One region of the Methylobacterium sp. WL12 genome, then DNA from elsewhere that is predicted to be linked to it. Evidence: predicted binding sites of a transcription regulator. Region 1 holds the regulator's gene; each other region holds the start of a gene.
What was found. The regulator PhoB, encoded in region 1, activates phosphate uptake and scavenging genes when phosphate is short. The targets are predictions, from matches to a motif close to TGTCATNNANCTGTCAT.
Positions count from the first base shown of each region.

Region 1 (6,101 bases):
ACCGGCGTGCTCGCGACCGTGGTGGCGACGCCCTGCACCGCCCCCTTCATGGGCTCGGCGGTGGGCTTCGCGCTGACGCAGTCGACGGCCGCCGGCCTCGTGGTGTTCGCGAGCCTCGGCCTCGGCCTCGCCCTGCCCTTCCTGGCGTTGACCCTGTGGCCGGCGGCGCTCCGCGCCCTGCCCCGCCCGGGCGCCTGGATGGACGTGCTGAAGCAGGCGCTGGCCTTCCCGATCTACGCCACGGTCGCTTGGCTGGTCTGGGTGCTGGCCCAGCAGGTCGGGCCGCAGGGCCTGCTCGCCGCGCTGATCGGACTGGTGCTGCTCGGCTTCTCCGCCTGGGCGTGGGAACTCGGCCGCGACGCGCGCCCGGTGCGGGCGCAGCTCGCCCGCGGCCTCGCGGTGCTCGCCGTCGTCGGCGTGGCGGCGCTCGCCCTCACCCTCGACCGCGACCGGATCGCGCCGGGCGCCCAGGCCAGGGCCGAGGGCGTCGAGCCGTTCACGCAGGCGCGCCTCGACGCGCTGCTGGCCGGCGGCCGGCCGGTCTTCGTCAACATGACCGCGGCGTGGTGCATCACCTGCCAGGTCAACGAGCGCACCTCGCTCGGGACGGCGGCGGTCGGCGCAGCGATGCGCGCCCGCGACGTCACCTACCTCAAGGGCGACTGGACCAACCAGAATCCGGAGATCACCCGCCTGCTCGAGCGCCACGGCCGCAGCGGCGTGCCGCTCTACCTGCTCTACGCAGGGCCAGGCGAGCCGACGGTGCTGCCGCAGATCCTCACCGAGGGCACGATGCTGAGCGCGCTGGACGCCGTGACGGCGACGGGCCGCAGCGCGGGGCTCGACGGCGCGGGAACGAAGGTGCCCTAATCTTCGCCCGAAAACGTCTCGTCGAAGGCGTAGCCCGAGCCGCGGACGGTGCGGATCGGGTCGGTTTCGCCGGTGCGGTTCAGGGCCTTGCGCAGGCGGCCGACATGCACGTCGACGGTGCGTTCGTCGATGTAGACGTCGTGGCCCCAGACGCCGTCGAGGAGCTGCTCGCGGGAATAGACCCGGCCGGGGCTCTGCATCAGGAATTCGAGCAGCTTGAACTCGGTCGGCCCGAGATGGATCTCGCTGCCCGCCCGGCGCAGGCGGTGGCTGTCGCGGTCGAGCTCGATGTCGCCGGCCTCCAGGAGGTTCGCGACATGGGTCGGCTTGGCCCGGCGCAGCAGCGCGCGGACCCGGGCCAGGAGCTCCGGCACGGAGAACGGTTTGACGATGTAGTCGTCGGCCCCGGTCCCGAGGCCGCGGATGCGGTCGCCCTCCTCGCCGCGCGCCGTCAGCATGATGACCGGCAGGGACGCCGTCTCGCGCCGCGCCCGCACCCGGCGGCACAGCTCGATTCCCGAGAGGCCGGGCAGCATCCAGTCGAGCAGGATCAGGTCCGGCACCTGCTCCTGCAGGCGCAACTCGGCCTCGTCGCCGCGGGCGGCGGAATCGACCTCGAAGCCCTCGGCTTCGAGGTTGTAGCGCAGGAGGGTGGTGAGCGCCTCCTCGTCCTCGACGATCAGGATCCGCGTACGCATGCAGGGCACTCCCGGGCGGGCCGCCCGACTTCCTTGGCCGCCGTGAGACGCCGACAGGCGTCTCAGGCGCCGGGCGTCACCGTCGCGTAGTTCGACGCGTCGTTCTTCGGGCGGTCGCCGGCGAGGTTCTCGCCGGTGGCGAGATAGTGGATCGTCTCGGCGATGTTGGTGGTGTGGTCGCCGATGCGCTCGACGTTCTTGGCGCAGAACAGCAGGTGCGTGCAGAACGAGATGTTGCGCGGATCTTCCATCATGTACGTCAACAACTCGCGGAACAGCGAGTTGTAGAGCGCGTCGATCTCGCCGTCCCGCTCCCAGACGTTGTGGGCCGCCGAGATGTCGCGGCTGGCATAGGCGTCGAGCACGTCCTTGAGCTGCTCCTGCACCAGGTCGCTCATGTGCTGCACGCCGAGCACGATCTTCTGCGCCTGGGCCTGGTCGCTGATCGCGACGACGCGCTTGGCGATGTTCTTGGCGAGGTCGCCGATGCGCTCGAGGTCGCCCGAGACGCGGATCGCCGAGATCGTCTCGCGCAGGTCGATCGCCATCGGCTGGCGCCGGGCGATGAGCAGCACCGAGCGTTCCTCGATCTCACGCTGGAGGGTGTCGAGGCGCTTGTCGGCGAGGATCACAGCCTGGGCGAGCTGGGTGTCGCGGCGAACGAGGGCGTCGGTCGCCTCGGTCATCATCTTCTCGGCGACGCCGCCCATCTCGGAGATCGAGCGGCGCAGGTCCTCGAGGTCGGTGTCGTAGGACGTGACGATGTGGCCGGGCATGGGCTTGGTCCTCGATCGATCCGTATGCGGCTCAGCCGAAGCGGCCGGTGATGTAGTCCTGGGTCTGACGCACGGTCGGGTTCATGAAGATGCGGTTGGTCGGACCGACCTCGATGACCTCGCCGAGATACATGAAGGCGGTGAACTGCGAGATGCGCGCGGCCTGCTGCATGTTGTGGGTCACGATGACGATCGTGAACTCGCTGCGCAGCTGCTCGATCAGCTCCTCGATGCGCCCGGTCGAGATCGGGTCGAGGGCCGAGGTCGGCTCGTCGAACAAGATCACCTCGGGGCTCTGGGCCACCGTGCGGGCGATGCACAGGCGCTGCTGCTGGCCGCCGGAGAGGCCCATGCCGGACTGCTTGAGCTTGTCCTTCACCTCGTCCCACAGGGCGGCCTTGCGCAGGGCCGACTCGACGCGGCCGTCGAGCTCGGATTTCGGCAGCTTCTCGTAGAGGCGCAGGCCGAAGGCGACGTTGTCGTAGATCGACATCGGGAACGGCGTCGGCTTCTGGAACACCATGCCGATGCGCGAGCGCAGCTCGTTCAGGTCGACGTTGGCGTCGAGCACGTTCTGGCCGTCGAGCAGCACCTGGCCCTCGGCGCGCTGCTCCGGGTAGAGGCTGTAGATCCGGTTGAAGGTGCGCAGCAGGGTCGACTTCCCGCAGCCGGACGGGCCGATCAGGGCGGTGACCTGGCGGTCGTGGAAGTCGAGGTTGATGTTCTTCAGGCTATGGAACTGCCCGTAATAGAAGTTCAGCTCCCTGGCGGCGATGCGGATGGGCGCGTGCTCGTCGGCCGGGTTCCGGCCGTCGAACTGGGAAGCGCTGATCGCGGGGGCGGCGTTCATCGTCGTGTTCCTCGTGGGTGCCGGCGGCGGGTTCAGGGTCCCCATGGACATCAGCGCGCGGTCTGCGGCTTGATGACGAAGCGGGCGACGACCGAGAGCAGCAGGATCGTCATGGTGATCAGGAGCGCGCCGGCCCAGGCGAGCTGCTGCCAGTTCGGATAGGGCGAGAGCGCGAACTGGTAGATCATCACCGGCAGGTTCGCGACGCCGCCCATCAGGTCGCGGCTGAACCAAGAGTTGTTGTTGAGCGCCGTGAACAGCAGCGGCGCGGTCTCGCCGGCGATGCGGGCGAGCGCCAGGATGATGCCGGTGACGATGCCGGCAGACGCCGCCCGCCACGTCACGCTGCGGATCACCGTCGACATCGGGGCGCCGAGCGCCACGCCGGCCTCGCGCAGCGTCCCGGGGACGAGGCGCAACATGTCCTCGGTGGTGCGCACGATCACCGGCGTCGCGATGATCGCCAGCGCCACGCCGCCGGCCCAGCCCGAATAGCTCCCCATCGGCCGCACCATCAGGGTGTAGACGAACAGGCCGATCAGGATCGAGGGCGCGGAGAGCAGGATGTCGTTGAGGAAGCGGATCACCTCGGCGAGCTTCGAGCCGCGGCCGTACTCGGCGAGGTAGGTGCCGGCCATCAGGCCGATCGGCGTGGCGACGAGGATGCCGATGCCGGTGAGCACCAGGCTGCCGAGGATGGCGTTGGCGATGCCGCCGCCTTCCGAGCCCGGGCCGGGCGTCGGCTGGGTGAACAGCAGCGGCGAGAACCCGCGCGCGCCCTCGATGATCAGCATCAGGAGGATCGAGCCGAGGACGACAGCGCCGAGCACGGTGGCAAGGAGGCAGGCGAGGCGCAGGGTGCGGTCGGCGACCCGGCGGCTGCCGCGGATGCGGGTCGGCTTGAGGGCCGGCGCGGGACGGATCGTGTTGTTGGCGTCCACGACGGGCTCCCTCAGGCGACCTTGACGCGGCGCGTCAGGAAGCGGGCGATGATCAGGACGACGAAGGTGATCGCGAACAGGATGCAGCCCAAAGCCATCAGCGAGTTCAGCTGCAGGCCGTCGGCCTCGTTGAACTCGTTGGCGATCCGCGAGGCGATGGTCGAGCCGGGGTCGAACACCGAGGCCGAGAGCCGGTTGGCGTTGCCGACCACGAAGGTCACCGCCATGGTCTCGCCGAGCGCGCGGCCGAGGCCGAGCATGATCGCGCCGATGATCGAGACGGAGGCCTGCGGCAGCAGGACGTGGCGGACCACCTCCCAGGTGGTGCAGCCGATGCCGTAGGCGCTCTCGCGCAGGATCGTCGGGATCTGGTCGAGCATGTCGCGGGCGATCGAGGCCACGAACGGCACGATCATGATCGCCAGGATGATGCCGGCGGTGAGCACGCCGACGCCCGAGGGCACGCGGGCGTAGAGCAGCGTCCCGACGATCGGCAGGCCCTCGACGACGTTCGAGACCGGCATCTGCACGAAGCGGGCGAAGAACGGGGCGAAGATGAACAGGCCCCACATGCCGTAGATGATGCTCGGCACCGCGGCGAGCAGCTCGATCGTCATGCCGACGGGCTTGCGCGCCCAGCCGGGGCAGAGCTGCGTCAGGTAGATCGCGATGCCGAGCGAGATCGGCACGCCGATCACCAGGGCCAGCAGCGCCGAGGCGAGGGTTCCGGTGACGGCGACGAGGGCGCCGTACTGCTCCGTGCCGATGTTCCAGGCGCTGGAGGTGAGGAAGCCGAAGCCGAACTCGCGGAAGGCGGGCCAGCCGCCGTAGAGGATCGACCCGAGGATGCCGGCGAGCACCACCAGCACCAGCAGGGCCGAACCGTAGGAGGCGGCGCGGAACAGGGCGTCGAGGCCCTTGCTCGGCCCCTTTCGCGAGCGCGTGCTCGTGCCGGCGCGCGTCAGGGCGATCTGTTCGGTCAAGGCGGTCATCCGCGGTTCTTTTCACCGTCTGGGGTGGTAGCGCGCCGTGCGGCCGGGCGCGAGGGCGAGACCGGATGCGAGTGAGACCGGATGGGAGGAAGCCGGTCCGCTCGGGAGTCGGGGGGGGGGGGGGGGGGGGGGGGCGCCCCCCCCCCCCCCCCCCCCCGGGGGGGGGCCCGCGGGGGGGGGGGGGGGGGGGGCCCCCCGCGGGGGCCGGGGCCCCCCCCCGACGAGTCGACGATCGAGGCGCGCGGTGGAGTCCGCCCCGCGCCGTCGGCCTCACATGCCGAGGACGGGCTTCCCGTCCTTGCCCTTCACCTGCTTCCACTCCTCGTGGATCAGGCCGACGACGGCGTCCGGCAGCGGAACGTAGTCGAGGTCGGAGGCGAGCTTGTCGCCGTTCTTGTAGGCCCAGTCGAAGAACTTCAGCACGTCGGCGGACTTCGCCGGGTCGGCGGCCTCCTTGTGGACGAGGATGAAGGTCGCGGCCGTGATCGGCCACGCATCCTCGCCCGCCTGGTCGGTGAGCGTGATGCCGAAGCCGGGCTGGCTCTTCCAGTCGGCGCTGGCGGCGGCGGCCTGGAACGCCTTGTCGTCCGGCTGCGGGAACTTGCCGGCCTTGTTGCGGATCAGCGCGTAGCTGAGCTTGTTCTGCTTGGCGTAGGCCGACTCGACGTAGCCGATGGCGTTCGGGACCTGCTTGACGGTGGCGGTGACGCCCTCGTTGCCCTTGCCGCCTTGGCCGGCGGGCCAGCTCACGGTGGTGGCGGCGCCGAACTCCTTCTTCCAGCCCTCCGAGACCTGGCTGAGGTAGGTGGTGAAGATGTTCGTCGTGCCCGACGCGTCCGAGCGGTAGACCGGGGTGATGTTGGCGTCGGGCAGCTTCAGCCCGTCGTTCAGCGCCGCGATCTTCGGGTCGGACCACTTGGTGATCTTGTTGGCGTAGATGTCGGCGATCACGTCGCCGGTGAGCTTGAGCTTGC
Region 1 covers NZ_VRUW01000052.1:6,183-12,283, reverse strand. The annotation lists gene FV226_RS17965 (protein-disulfide reductase DsbD domain-containing protein) at 1-870, shown strand, start outside; gene phoB (phosphate regulon transcriptional regulator PhoB) at 867-1,568, opposite strand; gene phoU (phosphate signaling complex protein PhoU) at 1,631-2,344, opposite strand; gene pstB (phosphate ABC transporter ATP-binding protein PstB) at 2,376-3,194, opposite strand; gene pstA (phosphate ABC transporter permease PstA) at 3,245-4,135, opposite strand; gene pstC (phosphate ABC transporter permease subunit PstC) at 4,147-5,127, opposite strand; gene pstS (phosphate ABC transporter substrate-binding protein PstS) at 5,398-6,101, opposite strand, start outside.

Region 2 (6,101 bases), on a different contig from region 1:
GAGCGCACCACGCCGTTGACCTGCGGCGCCCAGGCGTCGGTCGCGACGAGCAGCCTCACGCGACGGCCCGGCGGTCCGGCGCCGGAAGCGCCGCACGCTCGGCCTCCGCCGCGCGGGCTCGGAGGATGGTCGGATAGTGCAGCACCTCCATGCGGCCGTCGTAATGCTCGACGAGGGCGGTGCAGGATTCGACCCAGTCGCCGGTGTTGAGGTAGCGCAACCCGTCGATGCGCCGGTCGGCGGCGTGGTGGATGTGGCCGCAGATCACCCCGTCGGCACCCTGGCGCCGGGCCTCGTCGGCGAGGAAGGTCTCGAACGCGCCAATGAAGTTGACCGCGTTCTTCACCTTCAGCTTCGCCCAGGCCGAGAGCGACCAGTAGGACAGGCCCAGCCGCCGGCGCAGCTTGTTCAGACCGGTGTTGACGAACAGCGCGACGGTGTAGGCGCCGTCGCCCAGGTGGGCGAGCCAGCGGGCGTGGCGCACCACCATATCGAACTGGTCGCCGTGGATCACGAGGTAGCGCCGCCCGTCGGCCGCCTCGTGGATGCGGCTCTCTGCGATCTCGATGCCGCCGAAGGTGGTGCCGATGTAGTTGCGCAGGAACTCGTCGTGGTTGCCCGGCACGTAGACCAGGCTCGAGCCCTTGCGCACCTTGCGCAGCAGCTTCTGCACCACGTCGTTGTGCCCCTGCGGCCAGTACCAGCCCGAGCGGAGCTGCCAGCCGTCGACGATGTCGCCGACGAGGTAGAGCGTGTCGGCGTCGTAGTCCTTCAGGAAGTCCAGCAGCAGCCCGGCCTGGCAGCCACGGGTGCCGAGGTGCAGGTCTGAGAGGAACAGGCTGCGGACGCGGGTCGTCCCTTCCGTGTCGTCGGCCACGAGCATCTCCCGGCGGTCTTCGGCCGAGCCAAACCGGAAACGCGTCTCAGTTTGATGACGGTGGAGTCCGTTCGATGCTGCGATGCAGCAAGCAACACAATGGTCGTTCGCGCGATTGTTGCAGTGCACGACAATTTTTTTTCGCCATCCGGGAAGTTTTTCCAGTTTTGCTTGTGAGGCTTCGGTGTCCATAATGGATGCAAAGCGATCACCTGCCGAAAGGCGGGCGCCGGAGACGGCCAAGGGATCGCCGACCGGAGCGGCCGGCCTCGCCTTCGTGGCGGGGCGGCCGGACGGGTCGACTTGAATCGTGGCCCGGGGCGGGACGACGGGGAGGACAGTGCCGAAGGTCGTCGGAATTCCGGCGTGCAGGATCCGCGTCGAGCGGCTTGCGCACCGGGCACGGCCGACGCAAGGAAGACGAAGGCTATCGGAGGCGACCGGCATGGATCCATGCCGCGACCGCGAGCGGTGCAAGACCGTTCCGCCGCTCCGCATCGCCCGGCGATGCGACCGACCGACGAAGCGGAAGTTCCGCGCGGGACAGCCCTCCCGCGCGCTTCCGGCCGCGCCGGTTCGGCACACCGCTCGCCAGAACGCCCACGGATCACCACACGCCCATGCGCCGCCTGCCGGCGCATCGTTCCTGACGCCGGCTTGCCGGCCAACGTATCTTGGTAATCGGAGGACACACCCATGGCTGCAACGCGGCGCCCCGGACGCAACCACCTTTTCATTCCCGGCCCGACCAACATCCCGGACCGCGTGCTGCGCGCGATGCACGTCCCCTCGGAGGACCACCGCTCGCCGGACTTCCCGGCGCTGGTGAAGCCCCTGTTCCAGGACGCCAAGATCGTGTTCGGCTCCGAGGCCGGCACGATCATCTTCTATCCGTCCTCCGGCACCGGCATCTGGGAATCGGCGCTCGCCAACACCCTCTGCCGCGGCGACAAGGTCCTGACGGCCCGCTACGGCCAGTTCAGCCACCTCTGGGTCGACATGGCCCAGCGCCTCGGGCTCGACGTGATCGTGCAGGACGAGGCCTGGGGCACCGGCGCGGACCCGGAGAAGATCGGTGAGGCCCTGCGCGCCGACACCGACCACAAGATTAAGGCCGTGATGGTCGTCCACAACGAGACGGCGACCGGCGTCACCAGCGACATCGGCGCCGTCCGCAAGGCGATCGACGCCGCCGGCCACCCGGCGCTGCTGTTCGTCGACGGCATCTCGTCGATCGGCTCGCTGCCGTTCAAGATGGACGAATGGAAGGTCGACTGCGCCATCGCCGGCTCGCAGAAGGGCTTCATGCTGCCGGCCGGCCTCGGCGTGCTCTGCGCCAGCGCCAAGGCGATCAAGATCTCCGAGGGCGGCGGCGCGGGCGGCAACGACCGTCTCGGCCACGTCTACTTCGCCTGGTCGGACCAGCTGAAGCAGAACCCCACCGGCTACTTCCCCTACACCCCGCCGCTGCCGCTGCTCTACGGCCTGCGCGAAGCTCTGACGTGCATCCGCGAAGAGGGCATCGACAACGTCTACCACCGCCACCACGTGCTCGCCGAGGCGACCCGTCAGGCCGTGGCGGCGTGGGGCCTGAAGACCTGCGCCAAGGAGCCCAAGTGGAACTCCGACACGGTGACGGCGATTCTGGCGCCCGAGGGCGTCGACGCAGCCAAGATCATCAAGCACGCCTACGACCGCTACAACCTCTCGCTGGGCGCAGGCCTCAGCCAGGTCGCGGGCAAGGTGTTCCGCATCGGCCACCTCGGCGACCTGAACGAGCTGTCGCTGCTGGGCGCGATCGCCGGCGCCGAGATGGCGATGATCGATTGCGGCGTGCACGTCACGCCGGGCTCGGGCGTCGCGGCGGCGTCGAGCTACCTGCGCGAAAACCCGCTCTCCCGCGGCTGACGACGAAGGCCATCGCGCGGGGGCGGCGACGCCCCCACGCACACCCGGACGAGAGGGGATCATCTCGAACCGGATCGGGATCGCCGCGGCCGACGCGTCGCGGGCTTGAGACCCGATCCGGCCGTCGCATGAAAGGCGTTCCATGACGAAGAAGATCGTATTCCTCGACCGCGAGTCCCTCGACGCCACGGTCCGGCCGTTCAACTTCCCGCACGACTACAAGGAATACGATTCGACCTGGACGCCGGAGGAGATCGTCTCCCGGCTGGCCGGCGCCGAGATCGCGCTGATCAACAAGGTGCCGATGCGCGCCGACACGTTGAAGCAGCTCCCCGACCTCAAGCTCATCGCGGTCGCCGCCACCGGCACCGACGTGGTCGACAAGGCCCAGGCCAAGGCTCAGGGCATCACCGTCGTCAACATCCGCAACTACGCCTTCAACACCGTGCCCGAGCACGTCATCGCGCTGATCTTCGCCCTGCGGCGGGCGATCGTGCCGTACGCCAACTCGGTGCGCCGGGGCGATTGGAACAAGTCCACCCAATTCTGCTACTTCGACTACCCGATCCACGACATCGCCGGCTCGACGCTCGGCATCGTCGGCTACGGCGCGCTCGGCAAATCGATCGGCCAGCGGGCCGAGGCGCTCGGCATGAAGGTCATCGCCTACGACGTCTTCCCGCAGGAGGGCCTCGTCGACTTCGAGACGATCCTGACCCAGTCCGACGTGATCACGCTGCACGCGCCGCTCACGCCCGAGACCCGGAACATGATCGGCGCCGAGCAGCTGGCGAAGATGAAGAAGCACGCCATCCTCATCAACACCGCTCGCGGCGGCCTCGTGGACGAGGCGGCGCTCGCCGAAGCGCTCAAGGCCGGCACGATCGGCGGCGCCGGCTTCGACGTGGTGGTGCAGGAGCCGCCCAAGGACGGCAACATCCTGTGCGACCTCGACCTGCCGAACCTCATCGTCACGCCGCACGTGGCCTGGGCGAGCAAGGAAGCGATGCAGATCCTGGCCGACCAGCTCGTCGACAACGTCGAGGCCTACGTCGCCGGCACGCCGCAGAACGTGGTCTAGGCCCCGCCGCGCGTCGGAAGTCTCACCGCGGGGCCGCAAAGCGGAGCCTGGAATCTAGACACGCAGGGGTTGTTCCAACCGTCCGCATCCGCGGCTCTGGATTCTGGGCTCGCCTTCGGCGCCCCGGAATGACGTCGCGGCGGAGGGCGCCCGAACCTCGAATTCAACACCAAACGCCAGCCGCGCCGAGACGCGGACGAGAGGACGCACCATGAAGAAGCTTCTGTTCCTGTTCGACACCGATGCGATGCCGTCCGTGTTCGACACGGTCGTCGGCTACGACGGCGGCGCCGACCACATCACCGGCTACGGAGGCGTGACCCCGGAGAACGTCGGGGCGCTGGTCGACGGCACGATCTACACCCGCGGCGGCTCCGAGAAGAAGTCGACGGCGATCTTCGTCGGTGGCGGCAACATGGCGGCCGGCGAGGCCGTTCTCGCCGCGGTGAAGAAACGCTTCTTCGGCCCGTTCCGCGTCTCGACCATGCTCGATTCGAACGGCTCGAACACCACCGCCGCAGCCGGCGTCGCATTGGTGGCGAAGGCCGCAGGCTCGCTCGAAGGCAAGAAGGCCGTCGTGCTCGCCGGCACCGGCCCCGTCGGCATGCGCTCGGCCGCGCTGCTGGCCAAGGAAGGCGCCGAGGTCGTCATCGCCGCCCGCCAGCTCGACCGGGCACAGGCTGCGGCCGACGCCGTCAACAAGCGCTTCGGCGTCGCCGTGACCGCGGCCGCCACCCCCGACGAGGCCTCGCGCGCCGAGATCGTCAAGGGCAAGAACCTCGTGTTCTCGGCCGGCGCCATCGGCATCGAGCTGCTGCCCGAATCGGCCTGGAAGGACGAGGCCTCGATCGAGTTCGTGGCCGACTACAACGCCCAGCCGCCGCTCGGCTTCGGCGGCATCGACGCCATGGACAAGGGCAAGGATCGCCACGGCAAGAAGTCGTTCGGCGCGCTGGGGATCGGCGGCCTCAAGCTGAAGCTCCACCGCGCCTGCGTCGGGCAGCTCTTCGACAGCACCGAGCAGGTGTTGGACGCCGAGGAGATCTACGCCCTCGCCAAGAAGATGGCCTGAACAAAGGGAGTGGGGCGCATGGCCGAGCACGATACGATCGCCACCTTCCTCGACGGGCTGGCCAGCGCCGCCCCGACCCCCGGCGGCGGCGGTGCCGCCGCCATCTCCGGCGCCATGGGCGCAGCCCTGGTCTCGATGGTGTGCAACCTCACCATCGGCAAGAAGAAGTACGTCGAGGTCGAGGCCGAGCTGAAGGACATGCTCACGCAGTCCGAGGCTTTGCGGGCGCAGCTTACCGGCATGATCGCCGAGGACGTCGCCGCCTTCGACGCGGTGATGGGCGCCTACGGGCTCCCGAAGGCGACCGACGAGGAGAAGGCCGCCCGGGCGGAGAAGATCCAGGCGGCGCTCAAGGTCGCCACCGACGTTCCGCTCGCCTGCTGCCGCGCCTGCCGCGCGGTGATCGACCTCGCCGAGGTGGTGGCCGACAAGGGCAACCTCAACGTCATCTCGGATGCGGGCGTGGCCGTGCTCTCGGCCCATGCCGGCCTGCGCAGCGCCGCCCTCAACGTCTACGTCAACGCGAAGGGTCTCGACGACCGCGACTTCGCGGACGCACGCCTGAAGGAACTCGAAGGGCTGCTCGGCGACGCCGGCGACCTCAACGAGAAGGTCTACGACGTGGTCAAGGCCAAGGTGAACTGAGGCGCGTCCGGGTCGGCGGCGTTCTCACGGAAGCCGTCGATCCGATGCCGCGTGGTTCGCGACCCGTCGCGGCCGCGATATGCTGCGTCGCAGCAAGCACAATCCAAGCATTCCTTCGCCGATCAAGGCGAACTCAACGAGAATGCAAAAAAATTTGATGCGGCATCGGCCTCCCCCAAAGTAAAATGAGGGCGTAGAACCGTATCGAAGAACAATACGGAAGGAGGCGCCCGATGGACGTGCACGAGTACCAGGCCAAGGAACTGCTCGCGAGCTTCGGCGTCGCGGTTCCCAAGGGTGCCGTCGCCTTCAGTGCCGACCAGGCCGTCTACGCGGCGACCGAGCTCGGCGGCTCGTTCTGGGCGGTGAAGGCGCAGATCCATGCCGGCGCCCGCGGCAAGGCCGGCGGAATCAAGCTGTGCCGGACCTACAACGAGGTCCGCGACGCAGCCCGCGAGCTTCTCGGCAAGCGCCTCGTCACCTTGCAAACCGGGCCCGAGGGCAAGCCGGTGCAACGG
Region 2 covers NZ_VRUW01000035.1:40,674-46,774, reverse strand. The annotation lists gene FV226_RS14725 (glycosyltransferase family 1 protein) at 1-59, opposite strand, end outside; gene FV226_RS14720 (UDP-2,3-diacylglucosamine diphosphatase) at 56-877, opposite strand; gene FV226_RS14715 (aminotransferase class V-fold PLP-dependent enzyme) at 1,574-2,785, shown strand; gene FV226_RS14710 (D-2-hydroxyacid dehydrogenase) at 2,928-3,866, shown strand; gene FV226_RS14705 (NADP-dependent methylenetetrahydromethanopterin/methylenetetrahydrofolate dehydrogenase) at 4,078-4,938, shown strand; gene fchA (methenyltetrahydrofolate cyclohydrolase) at 4,957-5,583, shown strand; gene FV226_RS14695 (malate--CoA ligase subunit beta) at 5,817-6,101, shown strand, end outside.
Region 2: FV226_RS14720 (UDP-2,3-diacylglucosamine diphosphatase) is a predicted target of PhoB. The motif match lies at 921-937, and genes of this name have one in related genera.

Region 3 (6,101 bases), on a different contig from region 1:
ATGTCCGATGGCGGGCGGGAGATGCTGATCTACAAGGTCAGTGCCGGCGGCACCTGCGTGCTCACCACCCAATGCCTGCTCTCGGGCGGGGGCTTCCCGGCGCAAAGTATCGCGGAAGCCAGGACCGAACTCGCTGCGTTGCCGGCGGATACCTTTCGTCAGTTGATGCGGGAGAGCGACACGTTCCGAGAGTTCGTCCTCGACGACTACACGAGGCTCCTGTCCGGCATGTTCGATTTGGTCGAGGAGATCGCCTTCGCGCCCCTGGAGCAGCGACTCGCCAGGCGGCTGCTGATTGAGGCCGACGCCGATGGCATCGTCTGGAAAACGCACCAGCAACTCGCATCGGACGTCGGCAGCGTGCGAGAGGTCATCAGCCGCCTTCTTGGAGAATGGGCGGATATCGGGCTTGTCGAGATCCGCCGAGGCCAGGTGCAGGTCATCGACCGGGCGAGCTTGGCAGCGAGAGGACCGAGCTGACACTACGTCCGCTTAAGAGCAACCGGTGGAACAGACGGAACGACCAAATCGGGTCGGATGCGGCAGGTCCGCTTCCAGAGAAGGGTCAGGGTCCGCAAACGCTTATAACAGCTCTCGGACTATCACGGTGTTTCGATGCAAGCGGACACATCGGACGCTTCACCCGCCGCTGCAAACGCCCGACGGGCGCGCTCGATCTCTGCGTGGTGGGTCTCAGCCCAGATCCACACACCACAGAACGCCGCTCCCAAGCTCTCGCCGAGTGGCGTCAGCTTATAATCCACGTGCGGCGGGATCACCGGATGCACGGTACGTCGCACAAGACCATCCCGCTCCATCTGCCGAACCGTCTGCGTCAGCATCTTTTGGCTGATTCGACCCACCGCCTTGCCGAGTTGCGTGAACCGTAGGGTGCCATGCTCGTCCAGAGCCTCAAGGATCAGCATGGTCCACTTGTCGGCCACCTTGGCGATGATGTCATTCACCAGCACCTCGATCGTCGGATCGACGTCCTTCGGGATCGGCCCCCTCCGTCGTGCCTCGATCATGGGGTCCGGGGTAGCCCTACGCATCTGACGCTCTCCTTTTGGTAAGTACAAATCTTTTCGGTGCCTACTTCAGTCTGGAGAGCGTGATCGATAATTTCTTCGGCGACAACAACGAAGGTCGCCGTCATGAACATCTCAGGCAACACGATCCTGATCACCGGAGGGGGCTCCGGGATCGGGGAGGCTCTTGCACATCGCTTTCACGATCTAGGCAACACCGTCATCATCGCCGGGCGTCGGGTGGAGGCACTGGAACAGGTCGCCAGCAGCCGCCCAGGCATCCACGCCTTGCCGCTCGATATCTCGGACGCCGCGGACATCGCCGCATTCGCGCAGCGGGTAGTGGCCGAGCATCCAGCCCTGAACGTGGTGATCAACAACGCCGGGATCATGCGCTTCGAGACGCTGGATCAGACCCGAGACCTCTCAGACGCGGAGGCGACGATCACCACCAACCTGCTCGGCCCGATCCGGATTGCGGACGCCTTGATCGAGCATCTGCTCGCGCGCCCTGACGCCGTGCTGATCAACGTGTCCTCCGGACTAGCGTTCGTTCCCCTGGCGGCGACACCGACCTACTCGGCATCGAAGGCCGCCATTCACAGCTACACGGTTTCGTTGCGCGAAGTCCTGAAGGGCAGGGTTGAGGTGATCGAACTGGTGCCTCCGGCGGTTCAGACCGATCTGACGCCCGGCCAAGCCAACCGCGAAGGCTACCTGCCGTTGGCCGACTTCATCGATGAGGTCATGGCTCTTTTCCAGCAGCAGCCGACGCCGCCTGAGATCCTCGTGCAGCGCGTCGCCTTTCAACGCAACGCCGAAGAGGAGCACCGCTTCGACGAGGCTGTCACGACCTTGAACGATGCCGTCCGCAAGGCCCGCGAGAAGCAGCGCTGAGGCCAATGGGCCGGCCCGCCTACCACGCCACCGTTCAGTTCACCCACCGCGGAGAAGTCTGATGCCGTTCGCTAACATCAAGGTCCCGGAGGCTGCGCTCAGCCGGGCGCAGAAGGAAGAGATCGTCCACAAGGTGACCAACTTGTTCGTTGATTACTTCAGCGAAGCCGTTCGAACACATACCATGGTCTTGATCGAAGAGGTCAAGGATGGCGGCTACGCCCGAGCTGATGAAGTGTTCGTCATACCGGATGCATATCGCGCGAAGGACTGATCGCAGGTGGGCCGCCGACAGGATTGGCGGCCCCCTAAAACCGAAATTAGTGAAACTATCACAAAACCACTTTATGTATAAGATCAATATAACTCTTCGGCCAGCCTCCCGGCTTATACGACACAGGTTCTACGGCTGCTTCCGAGGATGCACAAACCCTCTTACGATATGATTGGGTGGATTTGCGACGGTCTGCTTTCGACGAGCAAAGTCGAGAAACCGGACGTTCGCATGGATAGTGATCCATATCGGCTTCGCGCTCAGCTAAGTCATCCAGCGTGGCGCTGAACATGATCGAAGCGTTCACTCCATTTTTGGTCGGCCAAGTTCGATTTTGGGCCCGACGGCCTTTCTGGAGGCTTCCGTTCAAGCGATAAATGCACGGCGCCATTATAATATATCGATAAATAACTTTATCTCTTTGTCGCCCTAGATTGTCACCTAACCGTCATCAACCGAATTTAATCCCGGAGATACAAAATAAATTAAAGGTGTCTATGTCTGACGCGATTATGGCACCGGCCGCTACAGCCGGACACGTGGCGACAGGCAAGCCCAGCCTGGACCATGGCATCCATCCAGGTGGCGTCATCGCCTTCCTGCTCGTGCTCGTCGCCGGCCTCGGCTACGCCGTGTTCAGCCTGATCGCTGACATGAACGCGGTCCACCAGGAGCCCCTGGCGGTCGGCGCCTTCGTCCTCCTCGGCCTCGCACTGCTGATCGCCCTTGCCTTCGAGTTCGTGAACGGCTTCCACGACACCGCCAATGCGGTGGCGACCGTGATCTACACACACTCGATGCCGCCCCTGGTGGCGGTGATCTGGTCTGGCACCTTCAACTTCCTTGGTGTGCTGCTGTCTTCGGGCGCCGTCGCCTACGCCATCGTCACCCTGCTGCCGGTGGAGCTGATCCTCCAGGTCGGCTCCGGCGCCGGCTACGCGATGATCTTCTCCCTGCTCATCGCCGCCATCATCTGGAACCTCGGCACCTGGGCGATGGGCCTGCCGAACTCCTCCTCGCACGCCCTGATCGGGTCCGTGCTCGGCGTCGGCCTCGCCAACCAGCTCATGGGCGGCCAGGACGGCACCTCCGGCGTCGACTGGAACCAAGCGCTCGGCGTGTTCAAGGCGTTGGCCTTCAGCCCGATCTGCGGCTTCGTTGCGGCTGCCCTCCTGCTTCTGGTCCTCAAGTTCACGGTCCGTCGCAAGGACCTGTACGAGGCCCCCAAGGGCGACGCGCCGCCCCCGCTGTGGATCCGCGGCGTCCTGATCCTGACTTGCACCCTGGTGTCGTTCTTTCACGGCGGCAACGACGGCCAGAAGGGCATGGGCCTGATCATGTTGATCCTGATCGGCGCCGCGCCCACCGCCTACGCCCTGAACCGGACCATGAACGCCGACGCGACCCCGGCCTTCGTCCAAACCTCGGATGCCGCAAGCAAGGTGTTCTCGACTTATTCCGGTGGCGGGGCACGGCCCGACGCGGCCCAGGCCCGCAAGACGGTGGCTGACGCGCTGAAGGCGAAGGAACTCAACAAGCCGGAGGTCTTCGGTGCGCTTTCGGCTCTCTCGACCGACATCGCTACGTCGGTGAAGGGCTACGGCTCGCTCCAGCAGGTCCCAGCGGGGGCGACCTCGAACGTCCGTAACGATATGTACCTCGCCTCCGACGCGATCCGCCTGCTGCCGAAGTCGGGCGCGACCCTGTCCGAGGCCGACGCCAAGACCCTTAAGGGCTACACTGAGCTCCTCAACGAGGGCACCCGCTACATCCCGGGCTGGGTGAAGGTCTGCGTCGCCCTGGCGCTCGGCCTCGGCACGATGGTCGGTTGGAAGCGCATCGTCGTCACCGTCGGCGAGAAGATCGGCAAGACCCACCTGACCTACGCCCAGGGCGCCTCGGCCGAGATCGTCGCGGCGGGCACCATCGGCCTCGCAGAGCTCTATGGCCTGCCGGTCTCGACAACCCACATCCTGTCCTCGGGCGTCGCCGGCACTATGGCCGCCAACGGCTCCGGCTTGCAGATGTCGACCGTGCGCAACATGGCGCTGGCCTGGATTATGACGCTGCCGGCCGCGATCCTGATCGCCGGCACGCTGTTCTTCATCCTGCGCCACCTGTCCTAAGCCGTATGGAGGTCACGACCGAGACACCCGCTCGCCGCCTGTGCGACGAGCCGGCGCTTCCGGGGCTGCTCTGGGCGATGCGTTTCGACGAGACTGGATGCGGTCACCTCGTCGACCACGGGGAGGCGCTGTCCGTCCCGGGGAGCTTCGGCGAGGCGTTCACCTGGCTGCACTTCAACCTGAACGACGCGCGCCTACCAGCCGTCATCGACGAAGGACGATTAGGTCCGCCTCGCCTCGCCACCGCGGCTTTCGCCAGCGATCCGCACCAGCGCCTCATCGTCGAGGCGGGCCATATCGGCGGCGTCGTGGCCGATCTCGTCCGGGAGACCGGTGAAAGCCCCAGGATTGACGCCGGCGGTCGCCTGCATTTCGTCATGGGACCGCGCCTACTCGCGAGCGGTCGACGGCATCCCGTCCTCGGACCGGACCTCGCCCGTGACGCCGCCGTGGACGGTCGCGGCATCCTCGCCCCGATCCAGTTGCTCGACGTCATCGTCGAGCGGGTCGTGACCTCGATGGCCGCGACCGGCGCCCGCCTGGCCGATGAACTCGACGAGATCGAGGATCACATCCTCGACGAGCGTGTCCGCGGCGAGCGTCGTCGGCTCGGGCCGATCCGCCGGGACGCGGTCCGGCTGCACCGCCAGCTCCTAGGCCTGCGTGCGGTCTTCCACCGGTTGGAGACCTCCGGAGCCGACGAGGAGGTCCCGGATGCGGCCATCACCGCGGCCACCCGGATCGCGCAGAGGCTCGATGCTCTCGACCGCGACATGGTCCTGCTCGCGGACCGAAGCCGGCTGATGCAGGAGGAGCTGTCTTCCTATCTCGCGCAGGCCTCGAACCGGCAGCTCTACATGCTGTCGGTGCTCACCGCTTTGTTCCTGCCGCCGACGCTCGTGACCGGGCTGTTCGGTATGAACACCAAGGGCCTGCCACTCACCGAGAACGAGGCCGGCTCCACCGTGGCCATCGCCATCGCCTGCCTCTCGGCGGTCGTCGCCTACGCGCTGATCCGTGTCCTGGGCATCCGGCCGCCGCGGGATTGAGCAAGGAAGCGCGTGCGGCTCAGTAGCGGGTGATGGCGCGAAGGCCGAACACCAAGGCATTGCGCACCCGTGTGCCGTCGGGATCGCGGGGGTTGGCGATCCCGCCCCCCGGGTGGACGACGTACTGCACAGTCGGCTGCAGCGCGATGCCGGGAGCGAGCACGGCCTGATAGGTCGCCTCCAGCAGGAGCTCGGCGCTGCGGCGGGGGGCGGGTGCCGAGCTCTGGAGGGCGGCCATCGCATCGAGCCGCCGCGCCACGGGCGAGATGTGCGTGACGCCGACGCCGAACCCGAGGGTGTCGTCCGAGCGCCCGGGGAAAAGGCCGCGATAGGCGATCCCGCCGTCGAGGTAGAAATCCACGAGGTTGCGGTCGCCGGGGGAAGCCGAAGCCCTCAGGAACACGCTGGCGCCGTCGTTGGGATCGTTCGACTCTTGATAGACCGTCTGGTCGATTACCCCGTAGATTCCAGAATCTCCCGAAACCCTTCGACCGAGTCCGCTCACGGGGTCGGGCATGAGGGCATCGACGCGGCCGAACCGGTGCCAGCCCCCGAACGTCACGGTGCCGGGCAAGCCGGTGTCGCCGGGGCGGGCATTGTAGGCGTACGAAACTTCGGCGATGGCGAGCGGCGGATCGGAGAGCGGGAAGCGGGTGCCGTTTGGGTTGCGCCGCTGCGGGTCGACCCCCAAGCGCGGGTTGCCGCCGCCGGGCGTGCCGTCGATCAG
Region 3 covers NZ_VRUW01000023.1:7,515-13,615, reverse strand. The annotation lists gene FV226_RS11230 (Crp/Fnr family transcriptional regulator) at 1-480, shown strand, start outside; gene FV226_RS11225 (helix-turn-helix domain-containing protein) at 603-1,052, opposite strand; gene FV226_RS11220 (SDR family oxidoreductase) at 1,155-1,925, shown strand; gene FV226_RS11215 (4-oxalocrotonate tautomerase family protein) at 1,987-2,199, shown strand; gene FV226_RS11210 (inorganic phosphate transporter) at 2,697-4,325, shown strand; gene FV226_RS11205 (transporter) at 4,331-5,374, shown strand; gene FV226_RS11200 (carbohydrate porin) at 5,394-6,101, opposite strand, start outside.
Region 3: FV226_RS11210 (inorganic phosphate transporter) is a predicted target of PhoB. The motif match lies at 2,635-2,651, and genes of this name have one in related genera.